Regions from separate parts of the Mesorhizobium sp. M0166 genome, predicted to be linked through region 2. Evidence: predicted binding sites of a transcription regulator. Region 2 holds the regulator's gene; each other region holds the start of a gene.
The links. The regulator LexA, encoded in region 2, represses DNA repair genes until DNA is damaged. The targets are predictions, from matches to a motif close to TGTTCNNNNTGTGTTCNG.
Positions count from the first base shown of each region.

Region 1 (9,943 bases), on a different contig from region 2:
TGTGCCTTTCGGCGTCTGCCTTGGGGTGATGAACTGCTCGTTTTACCTGGCGCTCGACCGGCTGCCGATCTCGCTGGTGGCGGCAATCGAATTCGTCGGCACTATCGGCGTCGCGCTTGTCGGCCTCAGAAGCCCGCGCAATCTCGCCGCCCTTGCCATCGCCGTCGCCGGCACCTTGCTGCTCATCGACGTCAAATGGTCGAGCGACCCGGTCGGCCTGTTCTGGGCCTTCCTCAACGGCGCGCTGTTCGTTGGCTATATCGTGCTCGGCCACCGCGTCGCGCGCGCCGGCGCCGGCGACGGCATCGCCGGGCTGGGTGCCGCCATGGCGGTCGCCCTTCTCGTCGTACTGCCGATCGGTTTTGCCGATGCACTGCCGGCTTTCTCGGCGCCGCCGCTGCTGCTTGCAGCGGTCGGCGTCGGCATCTGCTCGTCGGTCATTCCCTATGTTTGCGACCAGCTTGCCATGTCGCGGCTGCCGCGCTCCAGCTTCGCGCTGATGCTGTCTTTGCTGCCGGTCACCGCGACGTTGATCGGCGTCATTGTGCTGCGGCAGGTGCCGAGCCTCACCGACTGCATCGGCATCGCGCTGGTGGTGGCCGGCGTTGCATTTCACAAACCGGCGCCCGCCTGATCAGGCCAGCTTCTCCTTGAGGAAGGCGATCGTCCGGCCCCAGGCGAGATCGGCCGCCTTCTTGTCGTAGCGGGCCGCCGACGTGTCGTTGTTGAAGGCATGGTTGGCGCCTTCATAGACATAGACCGAGTATTCGACATGGGCCGCGTCGAGTTCCTTCTTGAAGGCGTCGATGCCGGCATTGGTGCGGGTGTCGAGGCCCGCATAATGCAGCATGAGCGCGGCCTTGATCTTCGGCACGTCCTGGGCCTTCGGCTGCATGCCGTAATAGGCGACGGCGGCGGCGAGGTCCGGCGCGTTGACGGCCAGCATGTTCACCGTGCCGCCGCCCCAGCAGAAGCCGACGGCGCCGACCTTGCCGTTGCCGTCCTTGTAGCCCTTGAGGTAGGCGACCGTTGCCACGGCATTGGCGGCGACCTGTGCTGGATCGAGCTGGGAAAACAGGTCACGTGCCCTGTTTTCATCGCCCGGCGTGCCGCCGAGGGGTGTCATGAAGTCCGGTGCAAGCGCTACGAACCCTTCCAGTGCAACGCGCCGCGCCACATCGCGAATATGCGGGTTGAGTCCCCGGTTTTCGTGCACGACGATGACGGTGCCCAGCTTGCCGGACTGACCCGCCGGCTTGACCAGATAGCCCTTCATCTCGCCACCGCTGCCCGGGTAGCTGATGTCTTCGCCTTTCACACGCGGATCGTCTTCCGCAACAATAGCCGCCTGGGCCGAGTTCGCCGCCAGCAGCGGCGCGATCGCGGCCGCTGCCGCACCCGATCCGGCAAGCCTGGTCAATTGCTCCATGAAGCGCCGCCGGTCGAGCGTCAGATGCGTGTATTCATCATAGGCATCGATCATCGCCTGAGTAATGACAGGCTCGGTGGCAGTGGGTCCGGCAGATGTTGTCATGGCGCGCTCCTCGTCGGCCCCCCGCGGCAACATAGAGCCGAAGCTTGCCTGGTCCAGTCACGGCTGAGTGAGGCTGCCAAAAGTCCCTGCACGAGGGCCGTGATGCCGCGCGCCGCAGTGTCATTAAATTTTGGTCCTTTGTGGCAATGCTAAATGCACGCACCACGATGTAAAAAGAAGTTACCGGGCTATGCCTCACTCGGGCCATTTGGCGAACTAGAATGGCCATTTGGCGGGAAAAGAATGTCTGATTGACGACGAAGGAATACGCCCATGACCTTTCCCTCCGCGCTTCTGGCAAGTGGGTTCGCACTCGCCGCTATGACTTTGCTGGCGCTGCGGTTCACCGCCTTCAAACGATCGTTGGTCAAGGTCCGCGCCAACCGGCACCCGCCCGCAAGCACCAAAGCCTGAGGAAAGATCATGGACGTTCAGGACATCATCAACACCGTCTCCCAGAAGTCCGGTCTCAACCAGGCTTTGACGGAAAAGATCGCCGGCACGATTTTCTCGGTGCTCGAACACGAGGCGGAAGGCACGACTCTGTCGAGCTTCTTCGCCAAGATCCCGGGAGCCGACGCCCTGGCCAAGCAGTATGATGTCATGGCTCCCGGCGCGGCCTCCGGTGGTGGTCTCCTGTCCTCGCTGGAGGGCGCGCTCGGCGGCGCTCTCGGCGAAAAGACCGGCGCGCTGATCAACGGCGTCGCCATACTCAAGGCATCAGGCCTCACGCTCGCACAAATCAGCCAGGCCGGCACGATGCTGGTCCAGCAGGCCGAGACAGCCGCCGGCCCGCAGCTGACCAGTGAGGTCCTTGCATCGGTACCCGACCTGAAAGGGCATCTCGGACTCTGAAGGAACTTCTCTATTTCGGCAGCGTATAGGCCATCACATAATCGCCCGGCTTGGTGCCGACCGAGCCGTGGCCGCCGGCAACGATGACGACGAACTGGCGTCCGTCGGCCACCGTGTAGGTCATCGGTGTCGACTGCCCGCCCGCCGGCAGCCGCGCCTGCCACAGCTGCTTGCCAGTCGTCAGGTCATAGGCGCGCACATAGTCGTCGACTGCCGCACCGAGGAAGGCGACGCCGCCGGCAGTGATCATCGGCCCGCCGATGCCGGGCACGCCGACCTTGAACGGCAGCGGCAGCGGCGTCATGTCGTAGACGGTGCCGTTGCGATGCTTGTAGACGATCTTGCCGGTCCGAAGATCGGCGCCCGCCACATAGCCCCAGGGCGGCGCCTGGCAGGGAATGCCGAGCGGCGACAGGAACGGCTTCAATATCACTGCGTAAGGCGCACCCTCATTGCGGTTCAGGCCCTGTTCGCTGCCCTTGGTGTCGCCAGGCGGCGGCACGTCGGCGCGCGGCACCAGCTTGGAGATGAACGCCAGGTATGTCGGCATGCCGAACATCACCTGCCGGACCGGATCGACTGCCACGCCGCCCCAGTTGAAGGTGCCGAAATTGCCGGGGTAGATCAGCGAGCCCTGCAGTGACGGCGGCGTATAGCGGCCCTCATAGCGCAGCTTCCGAAGCTCGATCCGGCAGGCCAGCTGGTCGAACATGGTGATGCCCCACATGTCGGCGCCGGTCAGCGGTTTCGGACTGAAGCTCAGGTCCGAGAGCGGCTGCGTCGGCGAGGTATGGTCGCCTTCGATCGCGCCGCCCGGCGCCGGTAGTTCCTTGACCGGAACGATCGGCTCGCCGCTGCGCCGGTCGAGCACATAAAGGTCACCCTGCTTGGTCGGCCCGACCAGCGCCGGCACCACGCCACTTTCCGTGGTGATGTCGACCAGCGTCGGCTGCGCCGGCACGTCCATGTCCCAGAGATCGTGATGCACGGTCTGTCGCACCCAGCGCAATTGTCCGCTGTTGAGATCGAGCGCGGTGATCGAAGAGGAGAATTTCTCGTCATTGGCGCTGCGCCCGGCGCCGAGCTGGTCCGGCGTCTTGTTGCCGAGCGGCACATAAAGCAGCCCGAGCTTCTCGTCGGCGCTCGCCGTCGACCACATGTTGGGCGAATTGTTGGTATAGGTTTGGCCCGGCGGCAGCGGCGTCGTCTGGTCAGGATTGCCGGAATCCCAGTTCCACAACAGCGCGCCGGTGTCGGCATCGTAGGCACGGATAACGCCGGACGGCTCCTGCGTCGAATAATTGTCGTTGACCGCGCCGCCGACGATGATCTTGTTGGCGACGATCAGCGGCGCCGAGGTCGAATAATAATAGCCCGGCTTCGGATATGGCATGTTGGCAAGCAGGTTCAGCGTGCCACCTTCGGCGAAAGTCGGGCAGACCTGGCCGTTCGCGGCATCGAGCGCGATCAGCCGGGCGTCGGACGTCGGCAGGTAGATGCGTGTGGCGCAGGGCTGGCCGGCGGCGATCTTGGCATCGGCATAGTAGGACACGCCGCGGCAGGTCTGGTGCTGACGGTCCTTGTTCAACTTGATCTTGGGATCGAAGCGCCATTTTTCCTTACCGCTCGCGGCATCGATGGCGATGGCGAAATTATGCGGCGTGCAAATATAGAGCGTGTCGGCAATCTTCAGCGGCGTCACCTGATAGGTCGTCTCGCCGATGTCGTCGGGCCCTTTCACGTCGCCGGTGCGATAGGTCCAGGCCGGCTGCAGATTGGCAACGTTTTCGGCGGTGATCTGGTCGAGCGGCGAATAGCGCTGGCCATATTGGGTACGACCGTAATAGTGCCATTCGCCGGCCGGCACGTTGCCGCCGAGATCGGCCGTCGGCGTCACCTTGTCGGTGTTGAGTTCACCCGCAATATCCTTTGGATCGGTCGTCATCGAATAGCCGGCGACCGCAAGCGAGGCCAGCACGGCGAGGATCAGCGGCGCGCGTCCGTCGGGACCGGTAAGCCCGCGCCGCGCCCATGGCGTCAACAGCCATAGCGCGACAAGCACGATGATGCCGCCGCGCGGGCCGAGCTCCCACCAGTCGAAGCCGATCTCCCAGACCGCCCAGGCGAGCGTGCCGAGCACGATCGCCGCGTAGAGCCACAGCGCCGTGGATCTGCGCCTATAGAGCAGCCAGGCGGCGACAAGGAAAGCTAGACCGACGATGACGTAATACCAGCTGCCGCCCAGTGTCACGAGCCAGATGCCGCCGCCGCCAACCGCCAGGCCGATGAGGAAAAGGATCAGGGAGGTGATGACCACAGCCAAGACGGTGCTCCTTCGACTGGTGCGCTCCGCGACGCGTCCATGGGCAACCCCGCATTGCGTTCCTGCCCCCACGCAACTTTCTCCGGCCCGCCTCCCCTGTCAAGCAAGCTCGACGTTTTACGGCGCCGGCCCTCGGCAAGCCCGGCCTTTTGGTTAGCGGACCCATTCCAGATTGTGAGTCTACCGACTGGACAGAGAACAAAACGGAGACACTTCTGGCCTTTCGCTGCCGAATCACTACATTCGGGGGGAGATGTCCGGCTTTTCGGAAGACATGCCCTTTTTTGACGAACCGAACGCGCGGCCCGTGGCCCCGTCGGGCATTGCCGCGCGCGCCATGGCTGCCCGCAGCAACCAGAACAACGCGCCCGATTATCTCAACGGCCTCAACCCCGAGCAGCGGCTGGCGGTGGAAACCACCGAAGGCCCGGTGCTGGTGCTGGCCGGCGCCGGCACCGGCAAGACGCGGGTGCTCACCACCCGCATTGCCCACATCCTTGCCACCGGCAAGGCCTTCCCCTCGCAGATCCTCGCCGTCACCTTCACCAACAAGGCGGCGCGCGAGATGAAGCAGCGCATCGGCCTGTTGATCGGCGACGGCAATGTCGAGGGCATGCCGTGGCTCGGCACCTTCCATTCGATCGGCGTCAAGCTGCTGCGCAGACATGCCGAGCTGGCTGGGCTCAAATCCGACTTCACCATTCTCGACACCGATGATGTCGTGCGGCTGATCAAGCAGCTCATCCAGGCCGAAGGACTGGATGACAAGCGCTGGCCGGCCAAGCAGTTCGCCCAGATGATCGACGGCTGGAAGAACAAGGGCCTCGGCCCCGCCGACATCCCCGAGGGCGATGCCCGTGCCTTCGCCAACGGCAAGGGCCGCGAGCTCTACAAGGCCTATCAGGAGCGGCTGAAAACGCTGAACGCCTGCGACTTCGGCGATCTGCTGTGCCACCCGATCCGCATCTTCCGCGCCAATCCGGACGTGCTGAAGGAATACCACAAGCGCTTCCGCTACATCCTCGTCGACGAATATCAGGACACCAACACCGCGCAGTACATGTGGCTGCGCCTGCTGGCACAGCGGCCTCAATCCTCCCCCCCTGAGGGGGAGGTGCCCGCGAAGCGGGCGGAGGGGGTTGCCGCAGAAGGCACCGCTGATGCGTCGAGCACTGCCGCACGGACCCCACCCGGCCGGGCTTTGCCCGGCCACCCTCCCCTCAAGGGGGAGGGAAATCCGCGGCCAGCCACCGTAAATATCTGCTGCGTTGGCGACGACGACCAGTCGATCTATGGCTGGCGCGGCGCCGAGGTCGACAACATCCTGCGCTTCGACAAGGATTTTCCCGGCGCCACCATCATCCGGCTGGAGCGCAACTACCGCTCGACCGCGCACATCCTCGGCACCGCGTCGCATCTCATCGCCCACAATGAGGGCCGCTTCGGCAAGACGCTGTTCACCGAAAAGATCGCCGAGGACGACGAGAAGGTGCATGTCCATGCCGCCTGGGATTCCGAAGAGGAGGCCCGCGCCGTCGGCGAGACCATCGAGTCCTACCAGCGCCAGAAGCATAATCTCAACGACATGGCGATCCTCGTCCGTGCGTCCTTCCAGATGCGCGAATTCGAGGACCGCTTCGTCACGCTCGGCCTCAACTACCGCGTCATCGGCGGCCCGCGTTTCTACGAGCGGCTCGAAATCCGCGACGCGCTGGCCTTCTTCCGCGTCGTCGCTCAAGGCGCCGACGACCTCGCCTTCGAGCGCATCGTCAACGTACCGAAGCGCGGCCTTGGCGAGGCCACCATCCGCCAGATCCACGACACCGCACGCGCCCTGCGCATCCCGATGCTGGAGGCGGCGGCAACACTCGCTGAGAGCGACGAGCTGAAGCCGAAGCCGCGCGCGGCACTGCGCGAGGTATCGGCCAATTTCGAGCGCTGGCAGAAAGCGCTGGAAACCACGCCGCACACCGAGCTCGCCGAGACCATTCTCGAGGAGAGCGGCTACACCGACATGTGGAAGAACGACCGCTCGGTCGAAGCGCCGGGGCGGCTGGAAAACCTCAAGGAGTTGATCCGCTCCATGGAGGAGTACGAATCGCTGCGCTCCTTCCTCGAACATGTCGCGCTGGTGATGGACGCCGAGCAGAACGCCGAGCTCGATGCCGTCAACATCATGACGCTGCATTCGGCCAAGGGCCTCGAATTCGAAACCGTGTTCCTGCCCGGCTGGGAGGAAGGCCTGTTCCCACACCAACGCTCGCTCGACGAGGGCGGCCGCTCAGGGCTGGAGGAGGAACGCCGCCTCGCCTATGTCGGCCTGACCCGCGCCAAGAAGAACCTGCACATCTGGTTCGTTTCCAACCGCCGCATCCACGGCCTCTGGCAATCGACCATCCCGTCGCGCTTTCTCGACGAGCTGCCGGAAGCCCATGTCGAAGTTTCCGAGAGCGGCAACTCCTATGGCGGCTATGGCAATGCCTATGGTGGCGGCTCGTTCGCCTCCGGTCGTGGCGGCCAAGGTGCAGGCAGGCAGAACCCCTATGGAGCATCGCGCTTCGACAACATAGGCGGCGATAACGGTGCTGAAAAATCCGGCGCTTTCTCCAGCACCTATGCGACACCGGGCTGGCAGCGCGCTCAGGCCAACCGCACCGAGGCGACCGACCGCAATTGGGGCACGCGCTCCGGCCACCAGGTCGAGCGCATCGGCTATGGCGAAACCGACTCCGGCTACGGCGCCGGCCGCACCTCGATCAAGGGCCGCACCATCGACGGCGAACTGGTCGCCAAATCCGTCGCCGACACGCCGTCCCCCTTCAATGTCGGCGACCGCGTCTTCCACCAGAAATTCGGCAACGGCAACATCTCGGCAATCGAAGGCAACAAGCTTACCATCGACTTCGACAAAGCCGGCCAGAAACGCGTGCTGGACGGGTTTGTCACGGGAGTTTGAGGTCGCCTGTCGTTAGCGATACCGCGCCTGGTTCCACTTATGGCCAAGCAGCGACAAGATGATGATTAGCCCGTTGAAGAACTGGACGTAGAAGCCGCTCAGTCCCGCCGCGACGACGCCGGTCTGGATGAAGGAGACGGTGACCGCGCCGATCGCACCGCCGACGACGGTGCCGATGCCGCCCCAGGTCGGGGTGCCGCCGACGAACACCGATGCCAGCACCGGCAAGAGATAGCCGTCGCCGGCCGTCGGCCACCAGGTGAAGTTGATCATCACCGAGAACGTGCCGGCGATCGCCGCGCCGATGCCGACGAAGACGAACACCTTCACCCTGACGCGCTTGACGTCGATGCCCATCTGCTGGGCGCTGTCGGGATTGTCGCCGACCACCTTGACCTGGGCACCGAAGCGATGGCGGTTGTAGAGCAGCGCCGACAGCACGACGAAGCCGATGGCCCAGAAGATCTGCACCGGAATGCCGTAAAGCTGGCTGGAGAAGATCTTGTAGGCCCAGCTGTCGGCAAGGCCGGTCAGCGCCGTCGACCTGCCCTCGTTGATGATCTGGATCAGGCCGCGCAGCAGGAAATTCATGCCGAGCGTGGCGATCAGCGACGACAGCCCCCCATAGACGACCAGCGAGCCGACCAGGAAGCCGAGCAGCATGCCGGTGACCATTGCCGCGGCGATGCCGACGAACGGGTCGTAGCCGGCCCGCACGACCAGCGCAAACACCCAAGAGGCGAAGCCCATCGTTGCCGGAAACGACAGGTCGATCTCGCCGCAGGTGACGACGAAAACCAGCGGCACCACCACGAACAGCGCCACAGGCAACGTGGTCAGCACGGAACTATAGAGATACCAGCTGGTGAAGACCGTCGGATTGGCGATCATGAACACCGCCATCATCACGATGAACACCGCAAGCGTGCCGAGTGCGGCGCGGTTGTCGAGGACAAAGCCGCGCATCCAGTGATCGGACGGGTGTTTCCATGCCTTCGGGGCGGCTTCGCTGCTGCCGAGAGGGGTTTGCAGATCGGGCTCCATTGTCTTGCTCATCGCGTTGCCTGCTCCCCGGCGTCGTGCAATCCCGCCAGTCCGCCGGGGTGTGCCACGTCTTCCATGAAATTGATGAGGTCTTCGGCCGACTTGACCTCGCTCCGGTCGGCGCTGAGCGCGACCTTGCCGCGATCGAGCACGACGAAGCGGTCGGCGATATCGAAGACGTGGTGGATATTGTGGCCGATGAACAGGATCGACCGGCCGCTCGCCCGCACCTGGCGCACAAAATGAAAAACCTTCGCCGTTTCGGTCAGCGACAGCGCCGTCGTCGGCTCGTCGAGGACGATCAGGTCGGCCTTCTTGTAGATGGCGCGGGCGATTGCCACGCCCTGGCGTTCGCCGCCCGACAGCTGGCCGACGATCGACTGCGGCGTGAACACCTTCGAGGTGAAGCCGATCTCGCGCATCAGCCGGCTCGCCTCCGCGATCTCCTTGTTGACCTTCAGCCAGCCAAGCCAGCCGGTGAGCTCGCGGCCCATGAAGATGTTGCGCACGATCGTCTGCTGCACGGCGAGCGCCCGGTCCTGGAACACCGTTTCGATGCCGGCGTCGCGCGAGCGCGCGGCGCTCCACCCGGTCACCGGTTTGCCGCGAATGAGGATTTCGCCGCTGGTCGGCTTGACCACGCCGGAAAGGATCTTGATCAGCGTCGACTTGCCGGCGCCGTTGTCGCCGATCAGGCCGACCACCTCGCCGCGGTCGACGCTGAGATTGACCCCACCAAGCGCATAGACCTGGCCGTAGGACTTGCTGATGTCACGCAGTTCGATGAGGCGTTCGGCCATGGCGGTCCTCGCTTGATTTCGTGCCGGCGTCTTCGCCAGCGGCCCCGCCGGCCGGGCTAAATCCCGGCCGACGGCTTAAGAGGTCAGCGCAGCGCCTGCTTGGCCAGCTCGGCGACAATCTCGTAATTCTGCGGCGTGACGAAGCCGGCGCCGGTGTCGACGTTCATTGGCGCCAAACCCAGCACCACTTGCTGGCAGAGGCTGAGGATCGGCAGATAGCCCTGCAGGAACGGCTGCTGGTCGGCCGTCAGCTGCACCCAGCCGCCCTTGAAGCCCTCGACAATCTGCGGGCTGGTGTCGAAACCAAAGTTGAAGATGTCGCCCGGCTTCCTGCCCGCCGCCTGCATGTAGGTCGGCACATTGCCCAGCAGCTGCCCGCCGGGATAGCCGACCGCCTTGACGTCGGGATTGTTGAGCAGTGCTGCCGTGAT
Region 1 is NZ_JAMYTD010000019.1:83,913-93,855, forward strand. It holds gene NKJ46_RS20810 (EamA family transporter) at 1-634, shown strand, start outside; gene NKJ46_RS20815 (dienelactone hydrolase family protein) at 635-1,534, opposite strand; gene NKJ46_RS20820 (hypothetical protein) at 1,808-1,948, shown strand; gene NKJ46_RS20825 (hypothetical protein) at 1,958-2,389, shown strand; gene NKJ46_RS20830 (glucose/quinate/shikimate family membrane-bound PQQ-dependent dehydrogenase) at 2,400-4,712, opposite strand; gene NKJ46_RS20835 (ATP-dependent helicase) at 4,966-7,668, shown strand; gene NKJ46_RS20840 (ABC transporter permease) at 7,681-8,724, opposite strand; gene NKJ46_RS20845 (ATP-binding cassette domain-containing protein) at 8,721-9,512, opposite strand; partial or broken gene NKJ46_RS20850 (substrate-binding domain-containing protein) at 9,596-9,943, opposite strand, start outside.
Region 1: the regulator LexA is predicted to act here: its motif matches at 4,907-4,924, upstream of NKJ46_RS20835 (ATP-dependent helicase).

Region 2 (9,943 bases):
AGATGCGCACCATCGAGCAGCTTGTATTCAAGACGCCTGATGCCGCAAAGGCGGCGCTCGATTCGCTCAGGACCGGCGCCACCTTCGACAAGATCGTCGCTGCCGAAGGCAAGGCGCCGGCCGACACGCTGCTCGGCACGCTGGCCAAGGACAAGATCGCCGACAAGGCGGTCGCCGATGCTGCCTTCAAACTCAACGTCAATGAGGTCAGCCCGGTCGTGCAGGGCGCCTTTGGCCCCGTTCTGCTGCGCGTCACCGAGATCAAGCCCGAAGTGGTGAAGCCGCTGGCCGAAGTGTCCGGGCAGATCCGCAAGGATCTGGCACTGGGCGAGGCAAGCCGCATCTTGCTGGACGTGCACGACAATTACGAGGATACGCGCGCCTCGGGCAGTTCGCTCGCCGAGGCAGCCGCCAAATTGAAGCTGAAGGTCGTCACCATCGACGCTATCGACCGCACCGGCCGAAGGCCGGATGAAAGCATCGTCAAAGACCTGCCGGAATCGCCGGCACTCATCAAGGCGGTTTTCGAATCCGAACCCGGAACCGACAATGAAGGCCTCACCACCGCCGATAACGGCTTCGTCTTCTACGACGTGAGCGGGATCACGCCGGCCCGTGACCGCACATTGGACGAAGTCCGCCAGAAGGTCGTGGCCGACTGGACCGCGGCTGAGACCACCAAACGGCTCACCGCCAAAGCACAAGAGCTCGAGAAGCGTCTCAAGGCTGGCACCACGCTCGAGGTGATCGCCGGTGAGCTCAAGCTCGAAAAGCAGACCAAGCGCGGCGTCAAGCGCGATGCGGACGACGTCGATTTCGGCAAGGAAGGCGCCGCCGCGATGTTCGGCGTCGGCGAAGGAGGCACCGGGCTGATCCCCTCACCTACGGGCGACGGACAGATCCTGTTCAAGGTTGCCGAGGTGTTCGAGCCTGCCGGGGCCGATGCCAGCTCAGTACCCCAGGACGCTCAGAAATCCTTCACCTCCGGCATGTCCGACGACCTGCTCGACCAGTTGGTGGCGCAGTTGCAGACGCAATATGACGTCCGCATCGATCAGGCGGCCGTAACCCAAGCCTTGGCCAGATGAGCGCGCTGAAGATCCACATCGCCAAGGTCGCCGCCGGCAGCGCCCTTTCTTTCGAGGAGGCGCGCGAGGCCTTCGACATCATCATGTCCGGCGATGCTACCCCCGGCCAGATCGGCGGCTTCTTGATGGCATTGCGCGTGCGCGGTGAGACCGTCAGCGAGATCGCCGGCGCCGTCGCCACCATGCGCGCCAAGATGCTGCGCGTCGAAGCCCCCGAAGGCGCCATCGATATTGTCGGCACCGGCGGCGACAATTCGCACAGCGTCAACATTTCGACCGCATCCGCCTTCGCCATCGCCGGCAGCGGCGTGCCCGTCGCCAAGCACGGCAATCGCGGACTGTCCTCGCTGACTGGCGCCGCCGATGTTCTGATCGCATTGGGCGTCAAGATCGACATCCCTCCGGAAACGATCGGCCGCTGCATCCACGAGGCCGGCGTTGGCTTCATGTTCGCGCCGGCGCATCACCCGGCGATGAAGCATGTCGGCCCGACCCGGGTCGAGCTCGGAACCCGCACCATCTTCAACCTGCTGGGCCCGCTTTCCAATCCGGCCAGTGTAAGACGGCAGATGGTCGGCGTGTTCCTGCCCGAATGGATCATGCCGGTGGCAGAAACGTTGAAGGAACTTGGTGCCGACCACGCCTGGATCGTCCATGGCGACGGCTATGACGAGATCACTACCACCGGCGAGACACTTGTCGCCGAACTGGCCGGCGGCGAGATCCGCAGCTTTACGCTGACCCCGGAAGCAGTCGGGCTGAAGCGTCACACCAAGGACGAGTTGCGCGGCGGCGACGCCGCCCACAACGCCCAGGCACTGCGCGACATGCTGGGCGGCGCTGCCGGCGCCTTTCGCGATACGGTGCTGATGAATGCCGGCGCCGGGCTGGTGGTGGCCGGCAAGGTGACGACACTTGCCGACGGCATGGTGACGGCGGCGCAGGCAATCGACAGCGGCCGCGCGCTGAAAGTGCTCGACAGGCTGGTCGAGATTTCGAACGGTTAGAATTATGTCCGACATCCTGCGCAAGATCGAGGCTTACAAGCGCGACGAGATCGCGGCGGCCAAGGCGCGCGTGCCGTTTGCCGAGATCAAGGCACAGGCGACGGATGCCGACGCGCCGCGCGGCTTTCTTTCCGCCCTTGAGGCAAAGCGCAAATCCGGCGGGTTCGCGCTGATTGCCGAAATCAAGAAGGCTAGCCCATCGAAAGGCCTGATCCGCGCCGATTTCGATCCGCCGGCGCTGGCCAGGGCCTATGCGGAAGGCGGTGCCGCCTGCCTTTCGGTACTGACCGACGCGCCCTCCTTCCAGGGGGCGCCCGCGTTCCTCACCGCTGCGCGCGCTGCTGTCGACCTGCCTGCCTTGCGCAAGGATTTCCTGTTCGACCCCTATCAGGTCTACGAGGCCAGGGCATGGGGCGCCGATGCCATCCTGATCATCATGGCCAGCGTCGACGACGCGTTGGCAAGAGAACTCGAAGCGACAGCGTTCGGGCTCGGCATGGACGCGCTGGTCGAAGTGCATGACGAGGCTGAAATGGAACGCGCGCTGCAGCTGTCGTCGCGGCTGATCGGCATCAACAACCGCAATCTCCGGACCTTTGAAACCAGCCTACAGACCTCGGAGCGGCTGGTAGCGATGGTGCCGGCCGACCGCCATCTGGTCAGCGAGAGCGGTATTTTTTCGCACGTCGATTGCCGCCGGCTGGAGCAGAGCGGCATTGCGACTTTCCTGGTCGGCGAGAGCCTGATGCGCCAGCAGGACGTGGCCGCGGCAACGCGCCTGCTGTTGACGGGCAAGGCGCCGGCAGAGGCCGTTTGAGGATGGCGGCCGCCCTCACCCATCTTGGCGCGCAGGGCGAAGCCAATATGGTCGATGTCGGCGACAAAGCTGAGACGGTGCGCACGGCAGTTGCGGAAGGTTTTGTCGCGATGCGGCCCGAGACGCTGGACATGATCCTCGCCGGCGACGCCAAGAAGGGCGACGTGCTGGGCACCGCGCGCATTGCCGGCATCATGGCGGCCAAGAAGACGCACGAACTGATCCCGCTTTGCCATCCTCTGCTGCTGACCAGGATATCTGTCGATATCGAGGCGGACGCCGCGCTGCCCGGCCTGAAGGTGACAGCATTGACCCGCGTCACCGGCAAGACCGGCGTTGAGATGGAGGCTCTGAGTGCCGTCTCGGTCGCTTGCCTGACCATCTACGACATGGCCAAGGCGGTCGACCGCGCCATGGTCATCTCCGGCATCAGGCTGGTTGAAAAGACCGGCGGCAAATCCGGCGACTACAAGATCACCGGAGGCGGGGCCACCGGGGCAGGCCGATAATGGCGCTGGTCCCGGTTGCCGAGGCGCTCGAGCGCCTGCTGGACGGCGCAGCAGCGCTGCCGGGCGAACGCGCCGCACTGCTGGATGCCGCCGACCGCGTGCTGGCGGAGCCGGTTGTGGCGCTCCGCACCCAGCCGCCGTTCAACGCCTCCGCCATGGACGGCTATGCCGTGCGGGTGGCCGACATCGCGTCCGTACCGGCAAAGCTTTCGGTGGTCGGCATGGCGCCGGCCGGACGCGGCTTTGCCGGAACGGTGCAGCAGCGGCAGGCCGTGCGTATCTTCACCGGCGCGCCGCTTCCCGAAGGTGCCGACACCATCGTCATCCAGGAGAACGTCCGCGATCTCGGCGGCGGTGTCGTAGAAGTGACGGAGCCGACGGTGCAGGGGCGAAACATCCGCCGCCTCGGGCTCGATTTCGCCAAGGGCGATGTCCTGCTGCCCAAAGGCCGCCTGCTCGATCCGGCGGCCTTGTCGCTCGCGGCGTCGGCCAACCATCCCGAGGTCGCCGTGGTCAAGCGGCCGCTGGTCGCCATTATCGCGACCGGCGACGAATTGCTGCCGCCGGGCAGCAATCTTGGCCCCAACCAGATCATCTCCTCCAACGCCTATGGTGTCGCCGCCGCCGCACAGTCGATCGGTGCGCGCGCGCTCGACCTTGGCATCGCGCCGGACCGCAGGGAGGCGATCGCTGCGCTGGTTGAAAAGGCCGTGAAGGCTGGCGCGAACGTCATCGTCACGCTGGGCGGTGCCTCGGTCGGCGACCACGACCTCGTCCATGACGTCCTGACCGGGCAAGGCATGACGCTCGATTTCTGGAAGATCGCCATGCGGCCGGGCAAGCCGCTGATGTTCGGGCGGCTGGGCGACATTCGCTGCATCGGCCTGCCCGGCAATCCGGTGGCAAGCCTGGTCTGCACCCAGCTCTTCCTCAAGCCGCTGCTGGCGCGGCTCGGCGGCCGCGCCTTTCAGCAGGATATACGTCAGGTGCGGCTCGGTGCTGCCATGCCGGCCAACGATCTCAGGCAAGATTATGTGCGGGCTGTTGTCACAGACGATGCCGGTACGCTCGTGGCGACGCCGTTCGGCATCCAGGACTCCTCGATGCTGAAAATGCTGGCCGATGCCAACGGGTTGATCGTCCGCGCGCCGTTCGCGCCTGCCGCGGCGGCGGGCTCCCCCTGCGACGTGCTGATGCTACGCTGAACCTGCCTCACTCCGAGATCAAGGTCCGGGTCAGCGGATGGTCTGGATCGGCCAAACCGTCGATGATGTTGAAATGATGCCGGTCAGGCTCGACCACCGAGCTGGTCGCGGCACCCAGGCCGATCCAGATGTTGGCCAGCAACGCGCTCTGGCGCAGGAATTCGGCGCGCTCGCCGCCGCCGGCCCAGCAGGTCAGGCAGGCCTTGTCCATCGGGCGCAGCAGCACCGGACTTTCGGCCTGCGCCTCGGCCTCATCGATCGCCAGCGTCTCGTTCATGCCGGTGCGCATGATCGGGCGCAAATCGTGCACCCCCGAGATCGACACCACGTGACGAACGCGCCGGACCACTTCGGGCGCCAGCGGCGTCGTCGCCGTAACCATCCGGCTAACAAGATGGCCGCCGGCCGAGTGTCCGGTCAGCATCAGCGGCCCTGCGACCATCGCCGCCGCTGTGCCGATCGCCGCGCCGACTTCCTTGACGATGCCGGCAACGCGTATCTGCGGACAGAGCGTGTAGGACGGCATCGCAACCGCATAGCCGCGATCAACAGCGCCAGCGGCAAGATGCGACCAGAAACTCTTGTCGAATGCCATCCAGTAGCCGCCATGGACGAACACCACGAGTCCCTTGGGCTTGGTGGCCGGCAGGATAAGATCGAGCCGATTGCGTGGCTTATCGCCATAGGCCAAGTCGAGCCGCGCCCTGCCCTCGGTCGAAAGCACGTCGCGGAAAACCCGAGCGGGCTCAACCCAGGCCGCCGGCCAGCGATCGCTGCTGGCTATGTTGGCGCCGTTGGCATAGGCGTTGTCCCAATCGGCAATGTGACGTTCGAACACCCTGCGCCCTCCCCTGGCAATATGGCCTTGCGACGTAGCGTGAGCATCGCGCGGCGCGTCGTCGCCAGCCTCACGGCTCCAGCTCTCGCATCAATCTCAAGTGACAGCCGTCTTGATGGCGAAGCGCGCATCCTTCCATGCACCGGTGCGCAGGATGTCCTCAAGTACTTCGACGGCCTGCCAGACATCGGCATAGCCGACATAGAGCGGGGTGAAGCCGAAGCGCATGGTCGATGGCGCGCGAAAATCGCCGATCACGCCACGTTCGATCAGCGCGCGCATGATCTGGTAGCCATGCTCATGCATGAATGAAATCTGGCTGCCGCGTTTTTCCCCATCGCGCGTGCTTTCGAGCGTGAGCCCGTAAGTGCCGCACTTTGCCTCGACAAGCTCGATGAACAGATCGGCCAGCGCGATGCTCTTCTTGCGCACCGCCGTCATGTCGACATCGTTCCAGATGTCGAGCGCGCCCTTAAGCGTGCGCATCGACAGGACCGGCTGCGTGCCGCACAGAAACCGGCGGATGCCGGTGCCGGCCGCATAGCCTGGCTCGAAGGCGAAGGGCCGTGCATGGCCCCACCAGCCGGTGAGCGGCTGCTGGATGTCGGCAAGATGCCGCTCAGCCGCATAGATGAAAGCAGGCGCGCCCGGGCCGCCATTCAGATATTTGTAGGTGCAGCCAACGGCAAAATCGGCGTTTGCCTTGTCGAGCTCGACTGGCATCGCTCCAGCGGTGTGGCAGAGATCCCAGACGATCATCGCCCCGGCTTCCTGGGCTCTGCGCGTCAGCGCCGGCATGTCGCGCAGTTCGCCCGACTTGTAGTTGACGTGGTTGACCAGCACCACAGCGGTGCGTTCGTCGATCAGCTCTTCGATGCTCGGCGCGTCGACCCCCGAGAGGCGCAGCAGCGTATCCTTTCGCGTCGAAGCCACACCCTCAGCCATGTAGAGGTCCGTCGGAAAACTATCGCCCTCGGCGACGATGACCTGCCGCTCCGGTCGCATGGCCATGGCGGCGTGCAGCAGTTTATAGATGTTGACCGACGTCGTGTCGCAGACCACCGTCTGGCCGGCCGCGGCACCGATCAGGCGCCCGAGCTGGTCGCCAAGTTCAAGCGGCATGTTGAACCAGCCGGCCGTGTTCCATGCGCGGATGAGATCATGCGACCATTCTTCGGTCGCGGCCTTGCGCAATTCATCGAAAGCGGCACGTGAAGCAGCTCCTAGCGAATTGCCGTCGAGATAGATCACTCCTTGCGGCAACACAAAGCGGTCGCGCATCGCGCGCAGCGGATCTGCGGCATCCATCGCCTTTATGGCCGCGAGATCGGGAATTCCTGTCATGATTTGCCTGCTCCCCCAAAATTCAATGCAACGCCGGATACGCATCGACTGTTCTTCCATCACCTGGTTGCGCGCAGGAAGGCTCCACCGGCGAGAAGCAGCCTAACCAGGCGGTGGAAACCAGGACTTAACCCGAGGTTGGCGTTTTGAGTTCGTTTCGTTCACGGTGCATTGACCAAACCGCACACTCGATAGGGGTTCACTTCCGTGCCCTCCGCCGACCGACGGCCGATGCCAATGTGGCCTTCCGGGAAGCCAGAAGGGCGCAAACGAAAGCAGAATCAAGGCGATGAGGCTCGCGACGGTGAAAGTGGGGTACCCCGGTTAGGGGACGTCGTTTGTTTCCCGAGCCTTAACGCATTCATTAAACTTTAAACAGTTGCGGAACACAACTGGAACAGATAGTGTTTGTTCTGGGTTTGTTTTCTGATTCTGTTGGGGGTCGCTATGCTGACACGCAAACAACACGAACTGCTTATGTTCATCCACGAAAGATTGAAGGAAAGCGGTATCCCGCCTTCCTTCGACGAGATGAAGGAAGCGCTCGACCTGGCTTCCAAATCGGGAATCCACCGGCTGATTACGGCACTGGAGGAGCGCGGCTTCATTCGCCGTTTGCCCAACCGGGCCCGTGCGCTGGAGGTGCTGCGCCTGCCTGACTCGATCGCCCCCGGCCTCAATGCGGCACGCAAGTTCTCGCCGAGTGTCATCCAGGGCAGTCTTGGGCAAGGCGGTCCGCGGCAAGGCAAGCCGACATCGTCGCGCGTCCCTGCGGCCGGAAATGACGACGATGTCGTCGCCGCCGTTTCGATCCCGGTGATGGGCCGCATCGCCGCCGGTGTGCCGATCGACGCCATCCAGCACCAGACGCATTCGATTTCGGTGCCGCCGGATATGATCATGGGCGGCGAGCATTATGCGCTCGAGGTCAAAGGCGATTCGATGATCGAGGCTGGCATTTTCGACGGCGACACGGTGATCATCCGCAATGCCGATACGGCGAGCCCCGGTGAGATCGTGGTGGCACTGGTCGACGAGGAGGAAGCGACGCTGAAGCGGTTCCGCCGCAAGGGCGCTTCGATCGCCCTGGAAGCCGCCAATCCGGCCTACGAGACGCGCATCTTCGGACCAGACAGGGTCAAGGTGCAAGGCAAGCTCGTCGGACTGATCCGCCGCTACTGAGTTCCGCCCTTGGCGCCGGCTTTGGGTTTGTCGGCCCTGCGGTATGGCGGCAGGCCCCGTGCCGCGCGTGAAAATTTCCGCTGCACGTGCCAGGGCCGGTATGATTTTTCGACCGCGAAACGGATTTCGGCGCGTGTTGCAGCTTGTGGATCGAAATAGACGGCGGCACTTCCCGCGCGCGCCAGTTGCCGTTTGGTGACGACGAGGACCAGCCGGTCGTAGTAGCAGGGGTTATGGGCGGTGGCGTCGTCGATGACGATCAAACTGGCAAAGGCGCAGGCTGGCCGCGCAGTATCGCGGTCCTTGGCTTGTGCGATGATCGCGCCGGATGGATGCCTGGCAAGGCAGAGGCCGTCCGTGCAAATGAACGGCATACCCGGCGGTAGGTCGGCCGGATCGGCAATGTCGAATTGCGGATCGTTCTTTCCAGGTGTTTCCGGCGCGACGATAGCCTCTGATGTGAGCGCGCGTTTCCAGTTGTCGATGGTGAACTCATTCGGGCGTGCCCGGTTGACCGCGAGTTCACCGCTGTCGATCGGCAGCGCGACCAACCGTGCGTCCTCCGAGATCAATACATCGGGTACGCGCGTCTGGGTTGTCGTTAGCAAGCCGGCGAGCGCAAAAGGAAGTGCCGCCAGCCGCAACCAGGTCGTCGCCATGCTGGCAATGACAAGGGCGATCGTCACCAAAAGGACGGATCTCAGCGAAATCAGCCCAACCGCATCGATTGGCGAGCGCTCGGAGATCCACCCGGACAGGGCGATCATCGCCGTCAGCCCCTTGCCCATCACGTATAGGAAAGGCCCATCCGCGCCGAACGGCATCGCCAGCGCACTGAGGACGGCGAAGGGCATGACGACCAGTGAGACGATGGGCATGATGGCCAGATTGGCGAACAGGCTGAGCGGCGCCACGCGCTGGAAATGCCATATGGCGAAAAGCGCCGTGGCGCTCCCTGCAATGATTGAGGTCATCGCCAGGCCGCCCATGCCCAGCAGGACCTTTCGCGTGGCGAGGCGTAGCGGCGACCGCCGCGGCGGCGGCGTGGTGGCCCTGCCGGCGCGGTAGTCGGACCAGCCGGCATAGGCGCCGACAAGGGCCGCCGTCGCGGCGAAGGACATCTGGAAGCTCGGACCGACCACCTCGTGTGGCGACACCAGAATGACCGCGATGGCCGAGATCGCCAGGTTGCGCATGGTGAGCGCGGCCCGGTCGAACAGCACGGCGATAAGCATCACCGCCAGCATGATGAAGCTGCGTTCGGCCGCTACCACAATGCCGGAAAAGACGAGGTAGGCCGCAATCGAAAAAAGCGCGGCGGCCGCGGCATATTTCTTGACCGGCCGTCGCGATGAGAAATCGGGAAACAGCGCAAAGGCGCCGCGTAGCAGCGCCATGATGGTGCCGGCGACCAACGCCATATGCAGCCCCGAGATAGAGATGATGTGATAGATGCCTGTACGCCGCATCGCTTCGTTGATCTCCTCGGGAATGCCGGCGCGCACGCCGACGATCAGCGCAGCAGCAATCTCGCCCTCGGCGCCGCCGATGCGGCTGCGGATATGGTCGGCGATGGATTCGCGCGCGTCTTCGATCGCAGAAGAAAGCCGCGCGGCAAGCGGCATGCTGCCCGACGACACGACTTTCGGATTGCCGAGAAAAAAGCCGCTGCCGCCGATACCGGCGAAATAGCTGTCGAAGGAGAAATCATAGCTGTCGGGCCGCACCGGCCCGGTCGGCGGCAGCAGCCGCACATAGCCGGCGATCTCGGAACCGGCGGTCAGCTCAGCCGGTATTTTCATCGCCGAAGCGGACCCGTTCCGGCATGTAACGCAGTGTCGGCCTGGCGGTTGAGATCACATCGATCGTCAGCCTGATGCGGCCGCTCGCCATGGGCTCGTACGATACGACGCGACCCGTCAGCCGCGTCGAGATTTCGGAACCGAGCATATG
Region 2 is NZ_JAMYTD010000007.1:176,707-186,649, forward strand. It holds gene NKJ46_RS11785 (SurA N-terminal domain-containing protein) at 1-1,088, shown strand, start outside; gene trpD (anthranilate phosphoribosyltransferase) at 1,085-2,095, shown strand; gene trpC (indole-3-glycerol phosphate synthase TrpC) at 2,100-2,912, shown strand; gene moaC (cyclic pyranopterin monophosphate synthase MoaC) at 2,915-3,421, shown strand; gene NKJ46_RS11805 (molybdopterin molybdotransferase MoeA) at 3,421-4,626, shown strand; gene NKJ46_RS11810 (hormone-sensitive lipase) at 4,634-5,464, opposite strand; gene kynU (kynureninase) at 5,561-6,808, opposite strand; gene lexA (transcriptional repressor LexA) at 7,256-7,990, shown strand; partial or broken gene NKJ46_RS11825 (ComEC/Rec2 family competence protein) at 7,984-9,943, opposite strand, start outside.

Region 3 (9,943 bases), on a different contig from region 2:
CGGGCACGATGTCGCACCCGGGCAAGTAGCTGATTTATAACGGAAAAATACTTGAGCTTGAACGTCGGCCCGTGGCTTGACGGGCGCGGACCCTCTAACTATGTTGCCGGCGACTTTAAGAAGCGGACGGACGGTGACGGTCTGACCGGGCAGGGGGGTTGCGTGGCCGACAAGAATGGGCCAGACGGAACCGGCAAAACCGGTCGCGGCAAGCAGCATGAAGCCGACATCCGCGACGACGATCTTGAGCGCCGCCGGCGCGACCTTGAAGCATCGCTTGCGACAAGGCGGCCGGATCGGCTCGAGGGGAAAGACGACGCGAAAGCGGGCAGTGTGGCCGGGTACGGCCAGGCGCTCAAGCTGTCCAGCGAGTTCATCGCCGGGATAGTGGTCGGGGCTGGCATCGGCTGGGTCATTGACCGTGTGGCGGGGACAACGCCATGGGGTCTGATCGTTTTTTTGCTGCTGGGTTTTGGCGCCGGCGTGCTCAATGTCATGCGCTCAGCAGGGCTTATGGCAGAGTTCGGACGAAGCGAGAAATCGCGCGATCCGAAGGAATGAATTAAGGCGCACTCACTGGGCGCGATGAACGGATAGTAGAGTCGCGTGCGGCTTCGATGGGGATTTAAAAGTGGCTGCTGACAAGGTCGATCCAATCCACCAGTTCCAGATCCATCCGCTTATTCCGATTCACATCGGCGGTTACGACCTGTCCTTCACCAATTCGGCGCTGTTCATGCTGGCGACGGTTGCTGTGGCGGCGGCGTTTCTCTACCTCAGCACATCGAGCCGCAGCCTCGTTCCCGGCCGCCTACAGTCGGTCTCGGAAATGGCCTATGAATTCGTCGGCAATATGCTGAGGGACGCTGCGGGCACCCAGGGCATGAAGTTCTTCCCCTTCGTGTTCTCGCTGTTCATGTTCGTGCTTGTCGCCAACCTGCTTGGCCTGTTCCCGTATTTCTTCACCGTCACCAGCCATATTATCGTGACCTTCGGCCTCGCCGCGCTGGTGATCGGAACGGTTGTCGTCTACGGCTTCACCAAGCACGGCCTTGGCTTCCTGAAGCTGTTCGTCCCGCATGGCGTGCCGGTCTACCTGCTGCCGCTGGTGGTGCTTATCGAGGTGATTTCCTTCGTCTCGCGCCCGGTCAGCCTCTCGGTTCGTCTGTTCGCCAACATGCTCGCCGGTCACATCACGCTGAAAGTGTTCTCGGGCTTTGTCGTCAGCCTGAGCGCGCTCGGCGCGGTCGGCGTAGCGGGCTCGGTTCTGCCGCTGGCGATGGCCGTGGCGCTGACTGCGCTGGAGCTGCTGGTCGCGTTCTTGCAGGCCTACGTCTTTGCCGTGCTGACCTGCATGTATCTCAACGACGCCCTGCATCCCGGGCACTGACAAGGTTTCCGGCATTGCCGCCGGATGGAATCGCAACGGAATTTTAGATCCAAAGGAGTTGAATAAATGGACGCAGAAGCAGCAAAGTACATTGGCGCCGGCATCGCATGCCTCGGCATGGGCGGCGCGGGCATTGGCCTCGGCAACATCTTCGGCAGCTATCTGGCGGGCGCGCTGCGCAACCCGTCGGCCGCCGACGGCCAGTTCGGCCGCCTGATTTTCGGCTTCGCCGTGACCGAAGCGCTTGGTATTTTCTCGCTTCTCATCGCGCTTCTCGCCCTGTTCGGCTGAATACTTGTTCGGCTGAACATTGGGAAGAATTGAACAGGCCGGCCGCGATCCTGCGGCGGGTCTGAATTTCGGGGATAGTCCATGTTTGTGACATCTGCCTTTGCGCAAGAGTCCGCGCCCGCCGCAACGGAAGGCGAAACGCACGCCGCCACCGGCGTGCCTGCCGAGGCGCATGGCACGTTCCCGCCATTCAATCCGGCGACGTACCCGTCACAGCTGCTGTGGCTGGCAATCACTTTCGGGCTGTTCTACCTCTTCTTGAAACGGGTAGTGATGCCGCGCGTCGGCGGCATCATCGACGTTCGCAACGACCGCATCACGCAGGATCTCGATCATGCTGCCCGGCTGAAAAGCGAGGCCGATGCCGCCGTTGCCGCCTATGAGCAGGAATTGGCGGAAGCCAAGGGCAAGGCCAATGCGATCGGCCAGCAGGCCAACGATGCGGCTAAGGCGGAAGCCGAAGCTGCCCGCAAGACGATCGAGGCAGCGCTTGACCAGAAGCTTGGCGAGGCCGAGGCGCGCATATCTTCCATCAAGGCCAATGCCATGAAGGAAGTCGGCACCATCGCCGAGGACACCGCTTCGGCCATCGTCGAGGCGCTTGTCGGCGGCAAGGCCAGCAAGGCCGAAATCGCGGCCGCGGTCAAATCCGTGGCCGGGTGAGGAGCGCATCATGGACGCCACATCTCTCGCGACGCTTTGGGCAACCGTTGCCCTCGTAATCTTCCTCGGCATTGCCATCTACATCAAGGTGCCGGGCATGATCGCCAAGGCGCTCGATGCGCGGGCCGACAAGATCAGCTCCGAGCTCGAGGAAGCGCGCCGGTTGCGCGAAGAGGCCCAGCAGCTGCTCGGCCAATACCAGCGCAAGCGCAAGGAAGCCGAGCAGGAGGCCGCGGCCATCGTCGCCGCCGCCAAGCGCGAAGCCGACATGCTTGCCGCCGAGGCGCACAAGAAGACCGAGGACTATGTCGCCCGGCGTACCGCCTTGGCCGAGCAGAAGATCGGCCAGGCCGAGCGCGAAGCAATTGGCGAAGTGCGCGCCAGCGCCGTCGACATCGCGGTCGAAGCCGCGCGCGCGCTGCTGGCCGGCAAGATCGACGCCAAGGCCGGCGCCGATCTGTTCAACGCCTCGCTGCAGGATTTGAAGTCGAAGCTGAACTGAACGGAGCGTAATCTCCCCCTCGAGGGGGGAGATACGCGCCTAGCCGCTTTCGCCAATCTCAATCCAGGTCCGAAAAACCCTCTTCCTCCAGCACCTCGGTGCCGCCGAACCGGAACGGCGCGAAGGAGGCGCGGTGTAGCCGTGCCACTGGCCCGTGCAGATCGATCGCCGTCCGATGGCGGACGGTGGCGTAGCCCATATGCAGTTCGAAGCCGTAACGCGCATGATGGCTGCCGCAGCCGCACATCATGCGGTCGCGCAACACCTTGGCGACGATCGAGGCTGCGGCTATCGACTGCGAGCGCTGGTCGCCCTTGATCAGGGCTTTGCCCTCGCAGGGCAGGCCGGGCGGCACGTCGCGGCCGTCGGCCAGCGCCAGCTTCGGCCGGATCGACAGGCCGGCCACGGCACGGCGCATCGCCTCCAGGCTGGCCTTGAGGATGTTGGAGGCATCAATGCCTTCGGCGCTGACCGAGGCCATCGATACGGCGAGTGCGGAGCCGAGGATTTTCAGGAACAGCGCCTCGCGCTGCAAATGCGTCAGCCGCTTGGAATCATCGAGGCCGTCGGGGATGTTGGCGGGATCGAGAACGACCGCTGCCGCCACGACCGGCCCGGCGAGCGGGCCGCGGCCGGCCTCGTCCGTTCCCGCCACCGGCCACAGGCCTTCGGCCATCGCCTTCGTCTCGAAGGAGAAGTCGGGTCTCTCGACGATTTCGAAGAGAAGCGGAGAATCGGAACGCGGGCGAGCCATGGTGCGGCGAGGTTCGCATCGGCTCCGATTCTCCGCAAGTCCCTCCAGGTCGGGCGGGGCACCGGACCTGGAGGGGCTACCGTCGGAAGCCCGGGGACAGGACAGGCCGGACGGGATTTTTTCGCCTGCTGCCGGCCGCTTCAAGCGGCTGGCGCGAGACGCTTTGTCACAGCAGCATCAGCTGCTCGGTTGCCTTGGCAGCGGGGACGAACTGGTCGGTCCTGAGCGAGCGCCGCTCGGCATTGAGGCCGAGCCGTTTGGCGGCGATCTCGAAGCGCCGGCCGATCTGCCAGGCATAGGGGCCGGAGCCTTTCATGCGCTTGCCCCATTCCGAATCGTAGTCCTTGCCGTCGCGCATCGAACGGATCAGCGACATGACGTGGCGATAGCGGTCGGGATAATGGCGCAGAAGCCAGTCCTTGAAGATCGGCGCGACCTCCAGCGGCAGGCGCAGCAGCACATAACCGGCCTCGCGCGCACCCGCAGCCTGCGCCGAATCGAGGATGCGCTCCATCTCCGGGTCGGTCAGTCCGGGGATGATCGGCGCGACCATCACCGAGGCCGGAATGCCGGCGTCCGAAAGCTGCCTGATCGCCTCCAGCCGCTTGGTCGGCGTCGACGCGCGTGGCTCCATGGTGCGCGCCAGCATGCGGTCGAGCGTTGTCACCGACAATGCCACCTTGGCCAGCCCGCGTTCGGCCATGCGTGACAGAATGTCGATATCCCGTGTCACCAGCGCCGATTTGGTGACGATGCCGACCGGATGTCCGCGCGCCTCCAGCACTTCGAGGATCTCGCGCATGATCCGGTATTGTTTCTCGATCGGCTGATAGGGATCGGTGTTGGTGCCGATGGCGATGGTGCGCGGCTGGTAATTATCCCTGGATAATTCCTTGTCGAGCAGCCGCGCTGCATCCGGCTTGGCAAACAGCTTCGATTCGAAATCCAGCCCCGGCGACAGACCCATGAAGCTGTGCGTCGGCCGCGCGAAACAATAGACGCAGCCATGTTCGCAGCCGCGATAGGGATTGATCGAGCGGTCGAAGGAGATGTCGGGCGATTCGTTGCGCGTGATGATAGTGCGCGGCTTCTCGACCTGGACCTCGGTCTTGAACGGCGGCAGCTCCTCCAGCGAATTCCAGCCATCGTCGAACACATGCCGGCTGACCGGCTCGAAACGGCCGGACGGATTGATGCCCGCCGACCTGCCGCGATTGCGGTCCGGACGCACGCGCATGCCGCTCTGCTCGATCATCGCATTCGCCATCTCGGCCCTGCCAGCGCCGAAGGCGGCAATGTCGGCACGCACGATCTGTTCCATCTTGGCCCTTTCCCAGGGACTGTCCGCCCGCTGTCGAATCGCTCTGCTCATGAATGTATTCCTATCGTATCGATGAGAACAAAGCAAGAACTTTCTCGCGGCGCGCGGCAAAAACTGGCGCTGCCCATTGCTTTCCGCTATTCGGCTAAACATGCTCAGCGTCCTGATCGAAACCCTGAATGACGAGGAGGGCCTTGCCCGCACGCTCGCCTCGCTGATCGGCGGCGCCGTCGAAGGCGTGGTGCGCGACGTTCTCGTCTGCGACACCGGCTCGACCGATCAGACGCACCGCGTCGCCGAACATGCCGGCTGCCACTATGTCAGCGGCGGCATCGCCGCCGGCATCAGGCAGGCCAAGGGCGACTGGCTGCTTTTGCTGGAACCGGGCGCGCGGCTGGGGGAGGGCTGGATCGATGAGGTCGTCGCCCATACGGCGAGGCAAACCATGGCGGCGCGGTTCTCGCGGGCACGCGGCAGCCGCGCGCCGTTCCTGTCGCGCGTCTTTGCCGGAAATCGCGCTCTTGCAGAAGGCCTGGTGATCAGCAAGCGTCAGGCCGCGGCACTGTCGAAGAACGCCCGCAGCGCCGAAGCGATCGCCCGCGGCCTGGCGACCAGGAGGCTGCAGGCCGAGATCTGGGTCGCTCCGCGGAAGTGACGGCTTACCGTGACGGTTCAGGGTACCCGCCCAAGCAAATTTTCTGGCGGGTCGTCGTTTATTGTGCATTGCACAAAATCTGCCCGGGGGTTACCATTCCCAGCGATACGGGCGAATGGGTTTGGGGTGTGCCGGAGCGGTGACGACGACTGTCGTCGATGCTGTTCCCTCGATATTTTGAGGACGCCGATGACCCTTTCAAGCCCTGACAAGTCCGGCGCTGCAAGCCTCGAGGCGATCGCACGAAACGGCGGCACGCTGCGCCGCATCGCCGCCCGCATCCCGACCTATCTGTCCGACCTTCGCGAGAATCCGGCATGGCTGCCGATGTTCATGCTGGCCCGCACCATGCCGGCGCGGCGCCTGCACTGGCGCGGTGCGAAGCCGGTTCCGCCGGCGCGTAATGTCGCTGAAACGATGTTCGCCGGCGTCGATCGCGATGCCGTCGTCGGCGCGCTGCGGACGGAGGGGCTCTATTCGGGCCTGATGCTGCCAGCCGCCATCCATGAGGAGATTGCCCGCTTCGCCGAGCGCACGCCATGCTTCGGCAATTTCGACCGCCGGCTGGAATTCCTGCCGGAAAAACACGCAGATGCCGAAAAGCATTTCGGCCGCCCGCTGCTCAGCGGCCACTATTTCGAGCGGGTCCTCGACTGCAACGCTGCGGTCGCCGTGCAGCGCGATCCGCTGCTTCTCGATGTCGCAGCGCACTATCTCGGCAGCCAGGCCAAGCTGATCACCACCCGCATCTGGTGGAGCTTTCCGACCGGTGGCGTCTCCGACGCCGACAAGAACATGGCCTCGCTCGGCAAATACCATTTCGACCTCGACGACTGGCGCATGCTGAAGTTCTTTTTCTACCTGGTGCCGGTCGACGCCGACACCGGGCCGCATGTCTATGTCCGCGGCTCCCACAACCGCCGCATCCTGAAGCACCAGCTGACGCTTCTGGTCGGCCATTCGGCGGAAGAGGTGCTGGGCGTCTATGGCGAGCAGAGCCCGGTCACGCTGACCGGGCAGGCCGGTCTCGGCTTTGTCGAGGACCCGTTCGGCTTCCATATGGGCACCGTGCCGACGCGCACGCCGCGGCTGATGATGGAAGTCGGCTTCGGCGTGTCACCGCCGTCGCGCCGCCGGTTTCACGGCGAGCCGGTCATTCGCTGAGGCGGGATCGCCCGGCTGACGCCTCGCTCCGTCTCAGCCGCGGCGCAAATGCTCGTCCAGGCGCGGCATGATCTCGACGAAGTTGCAGGGCATGTGCCGATAGTCGAGCTGCGGCTTCAAGATGCCGTCCCAGGCGTCCTTGCAGGCGCCGGGCGAGCCCGGCAGCACGAAGACGAAGGTGGCATTGACGACGCCGCCAGTTGCCCGGCTCTGGATCGTCGAAGTGCCGATCTTGTCGTAGGAGATGCGGTGGAACACTTCGGAAAAGCCGTCCATGCGCTTTTCGAAGATCGGCTCCAGCGCTTCCGGCGTCACGTCGCGGCCGGTGAAGCCGGTGCCGCCGGTGGTGATGACGACATCGATCGCTTCGTCCCTCGACCAACCCAGGACCTTGTCGCGGATCTTGTCGCGATCGTCGGTGACGATGTCGCGGGCGGCCAGGACATGGCCGGCCTCGGCAATGCGGTCGGCCAGCGTCTGCCCGGATTTGTCATCGGCGAGGCTGCGCGTATCGGAAACGGTCAGTACCGCGATGCGCACGGGAACGAAGGGGCGGCTCTCGTCAATCCTGGCCATGGGCATCAGCCTCCGATGTCACGCTTCGCGTCGCTGCGACAAACCAGTCAGGATGGCGGCCGCGGATATCGACGGCTGCGCGCTTGGCCACATTGCCGGTCTCGAACAGGCCGAAGCAGGTGGCGCCGGAACCCGACATCCGGGCAAAACCGGCTCCGGCCTTGTTCAGCACGGAAAGCGCCTTGCCGATGGCGGGCTGGATTGCGCGCGCCGCAGGCTCGAGATCGTTGCGGGTGATCTCCAGCCAGTTGCGGATGCTGTGGAAGTCTAGGTTGCGCGGCAGCGGCGGCAGCCCCGCATTGTCGCGGCGGCCAAGCGCCTCGAACACGTCGGCCGTCCAGACGGCAGTGCCGGGATTGACGAGCACCAGACCCAGCGCCGGGAAACCCGGCACGAGCGTCAGCTCGTCGCCGATACCGCGGGCTATCAGCGGCTTGGCTGCCAAGCACATCGGCACGTCGGCGCCGAGCGACAGGCCGATCCGCGCCAGTTGGGCATCGCCGACATCAAGTCCCCAGGTCTGGACCAGGGCGCGCAGCACCGCCGCCGCGTCGCTCGATCCGCCGCCGACGCCGGACGCGACCGGCAGGTTCTTTTCGAGCCTGATGGCGACAGCCGGCGCCTGCTGGAGACCGGCCTCGCGCCGTACCGCGTCGCGCGCTTTCACGACCAGATTGCCGTCGTCGGCTGGTACTGCGGAGGCGTATTTGCCGGACACCGAAAACCCATCGCTGTCGGCAAGTTCCGTCTCGATGCGGTCGCCAAAGCGCGTGAACACGGCCAGGCTTTCGATCGTGTGATAACCGTCGGCGCGCCGGCCGGTGACGTGCAGCGCGAGATTTATCTTGGCATGCGCATGCGACACCCGGATGCTGGCCCCGGAATTCATTGGCTCGGCTGCGAGGGGGACGACGGTCAATCCTTGGCCAGACGGTATTCGCCGGTCTTCGGATCCTTGACCAGTGTTCCCATTGTGCCGTTGGCCGTCTGCTTTTCGGCCCGACGTACCTTGGCGGTCACCCGCTCGGCTTCCCTGACGAAGGAGCGGTAGCCGAAATAGGCGGCAATGCCGACGACGGCGAAGAAAATGATCTGCGGCATGTCAAACTCCTCCCTCGCAAGGCCGGCGGAGCGGCCGGTCGGGTCGGTTGATGATTTATGCTAGACGTTTTCACCGGCTTTTCAAAGCCCGAAGCGCGCCCACAGCGCGCGCTCTTCCGCCGCATCGATGACGCCGCTTGCCGCGGCGGCGGCGATATCGGGCGCCGAAAAGCTCGAGCCGAACAGGCCGAAGCGGCCGAACAGGCCGCGCGGCGCGGTGATCAGCTTGAGCTGGGTCTTCGGCCCGAAACGGCTCTTCAGCACGCTGCGCATGTCGCCGAGCGCATCGACCAGCCCGAGCTCGAGCCCCTTCTTGGCCGTCCAGAACAGGCCGGTGAACAGGTCGGGATCGTCCTTCAGCTTGCTGCCGCGCCTGTCCTTGACGAGATCGATGAAGGTCTCGTGGACCTCGAGCTGCAGCGCCTTCAGGCGCTCGACGTCTTCCTTCTTTTCCGGCTTGAACGGGTCGAGCACCGCCTTGTTCTGGCCGGCGGTGTGGACGCGGCGCTCGACGCCGATCTTCTTCAACAGCTCCGGAAAGCCGAACGAGGCCGACACCACGCCGATCGAACCGACGATGGAGGACGGGTCGGCAAATATCTCGTCGCCGGCGACCGCGATCATGTAGCCGCCCGATGCCGCCACGTCCTCGACGAAAACCAGGACCTTCTTGTTCTTCTCGCTGGCCAGGTCGCGGATGCGCCTGAAGATCAGCCGCGACTGCACCGGCGAGCCACCTGGCGAATTGATCGAGATGGCGACCGCCGGCGCGTCGAATGAAAACAGCTTTTCGAGAAGACCGGCGGTGGAAGCGAGCGACAGGCTGGGCCGGAACTGGCCGCCGCCGGGCATGATGGTGCCGTGCAGCCGGATGACCGGAATGGTGACGACGGTGGAGCGCCAGGATTTCGGCAGCAGGCGGTTGAAAAGGCGTTTCACGAGGGGGCGGTCTCCGGTCGATTTGCTTGAGGCATGTAGGAATTCGCCGGCCAACGGCAATGCCGTCACCCTGGCAATCAAAATGGATCAATCTCCGAACAGCGACGCCAGCCCGTTATTGATCAACTCTGCCCTCTCCGAAGGGCCATTGCCTGAGTAGGCATGCAGCATCAGCGGCGGCTGGATCGACAGTTTGCCGCGTGCGCCGAGTGCTGCCCGGACGACGATGCGGATCGCCGCCGCTTCGGGGCGAGGATGGACGGCCAGCATCTCGGCGTCGCCGAAGCGGCCGGCAATGGCATCGAGGATGGCGCCGAGCTGTTCCGGCCGGGCGATGACGGCCAGCCCGCCGCCCGGCCTGACCACCGCGGCCGCGCTGCGGATCCAGCTGTCGAACAATCCGTCCTCCGAGACATGCGCGGCCTTTCTCAGCGGATCGGGCGTCGCTCGATCCACGGCGGCATTGAACGGCGGGTTCATGATAACGAAATCGAAGCTGTTGTCCTCGAGGCCGGCGGCCGTTCGCGCCCGGCCCGAAAGCGCGACATCGGCGACGAGCACCGAAGCGCGGTCGCTGAGATGCGCAT
Region 3 is NZ_JAMYTD010000001.1:265,226-275,168, forward strand. It holds gene NKJ46_RS01280 (AtpZ/AtpI family protein) at 163-561, shown strand; gene NKJ46_RS01285 (F0F1 ATP synthase subunit A) at 632-1,390, shown strand; gene NKJ46_RS01290 (F0F1 ATP synthase subunit C) at 1,457-1,681, shown strand; gene NKJ46_RS01295 (F0F1 ATP synthase subunit B) at 1,763-2,344, shown strand; gene NKJ46_RS01300 (F0F1 ATP synthase subunit B) at 2,355-2,846, shown strand; gene rnhB (ribonuclease HII) at 2,905-3,600, opposite strand; gene NKJ46_RS01310 (PA0069 family radical SAM protein) at 3,767-4,921, opposite strand; gene NKJ46_RS01315 (glycosyltransferase) at 5,073-5,576, shown strand; gene NKJ46_RS01320 (phytanoyl-CoA dioxygenase family protein) at 5,766-6,740, shown strand; gene moaB (molybdenum cofactor biosynthesis protein B) at 6,774-7,316, opposite strand; gene NKJ46_RS01330 (4-(cytidine 5'-diphospho)-2-C-methyl-D-erythritol kinase) at 7,303-8,205, opposite strand; gene NKJ46_RS01335 (hypothetical protein) at 8,232-8,417, opposite strand; gene NKJ46_RS01340 (S49 family peptidase) at 8,499-9,356, opposite strand; gene NKJ46_RS01345 (tRNA1(Val) (adenine(37)-N6)-methyltransferase) at 9,444-9,943, opposite strand, start outside.
Region 3: the regulator LexA is predicted to act here: its motif matches at 4,996-5,013, upstream of NKJ46_RS01310 (PA0069 family radical SAM protein).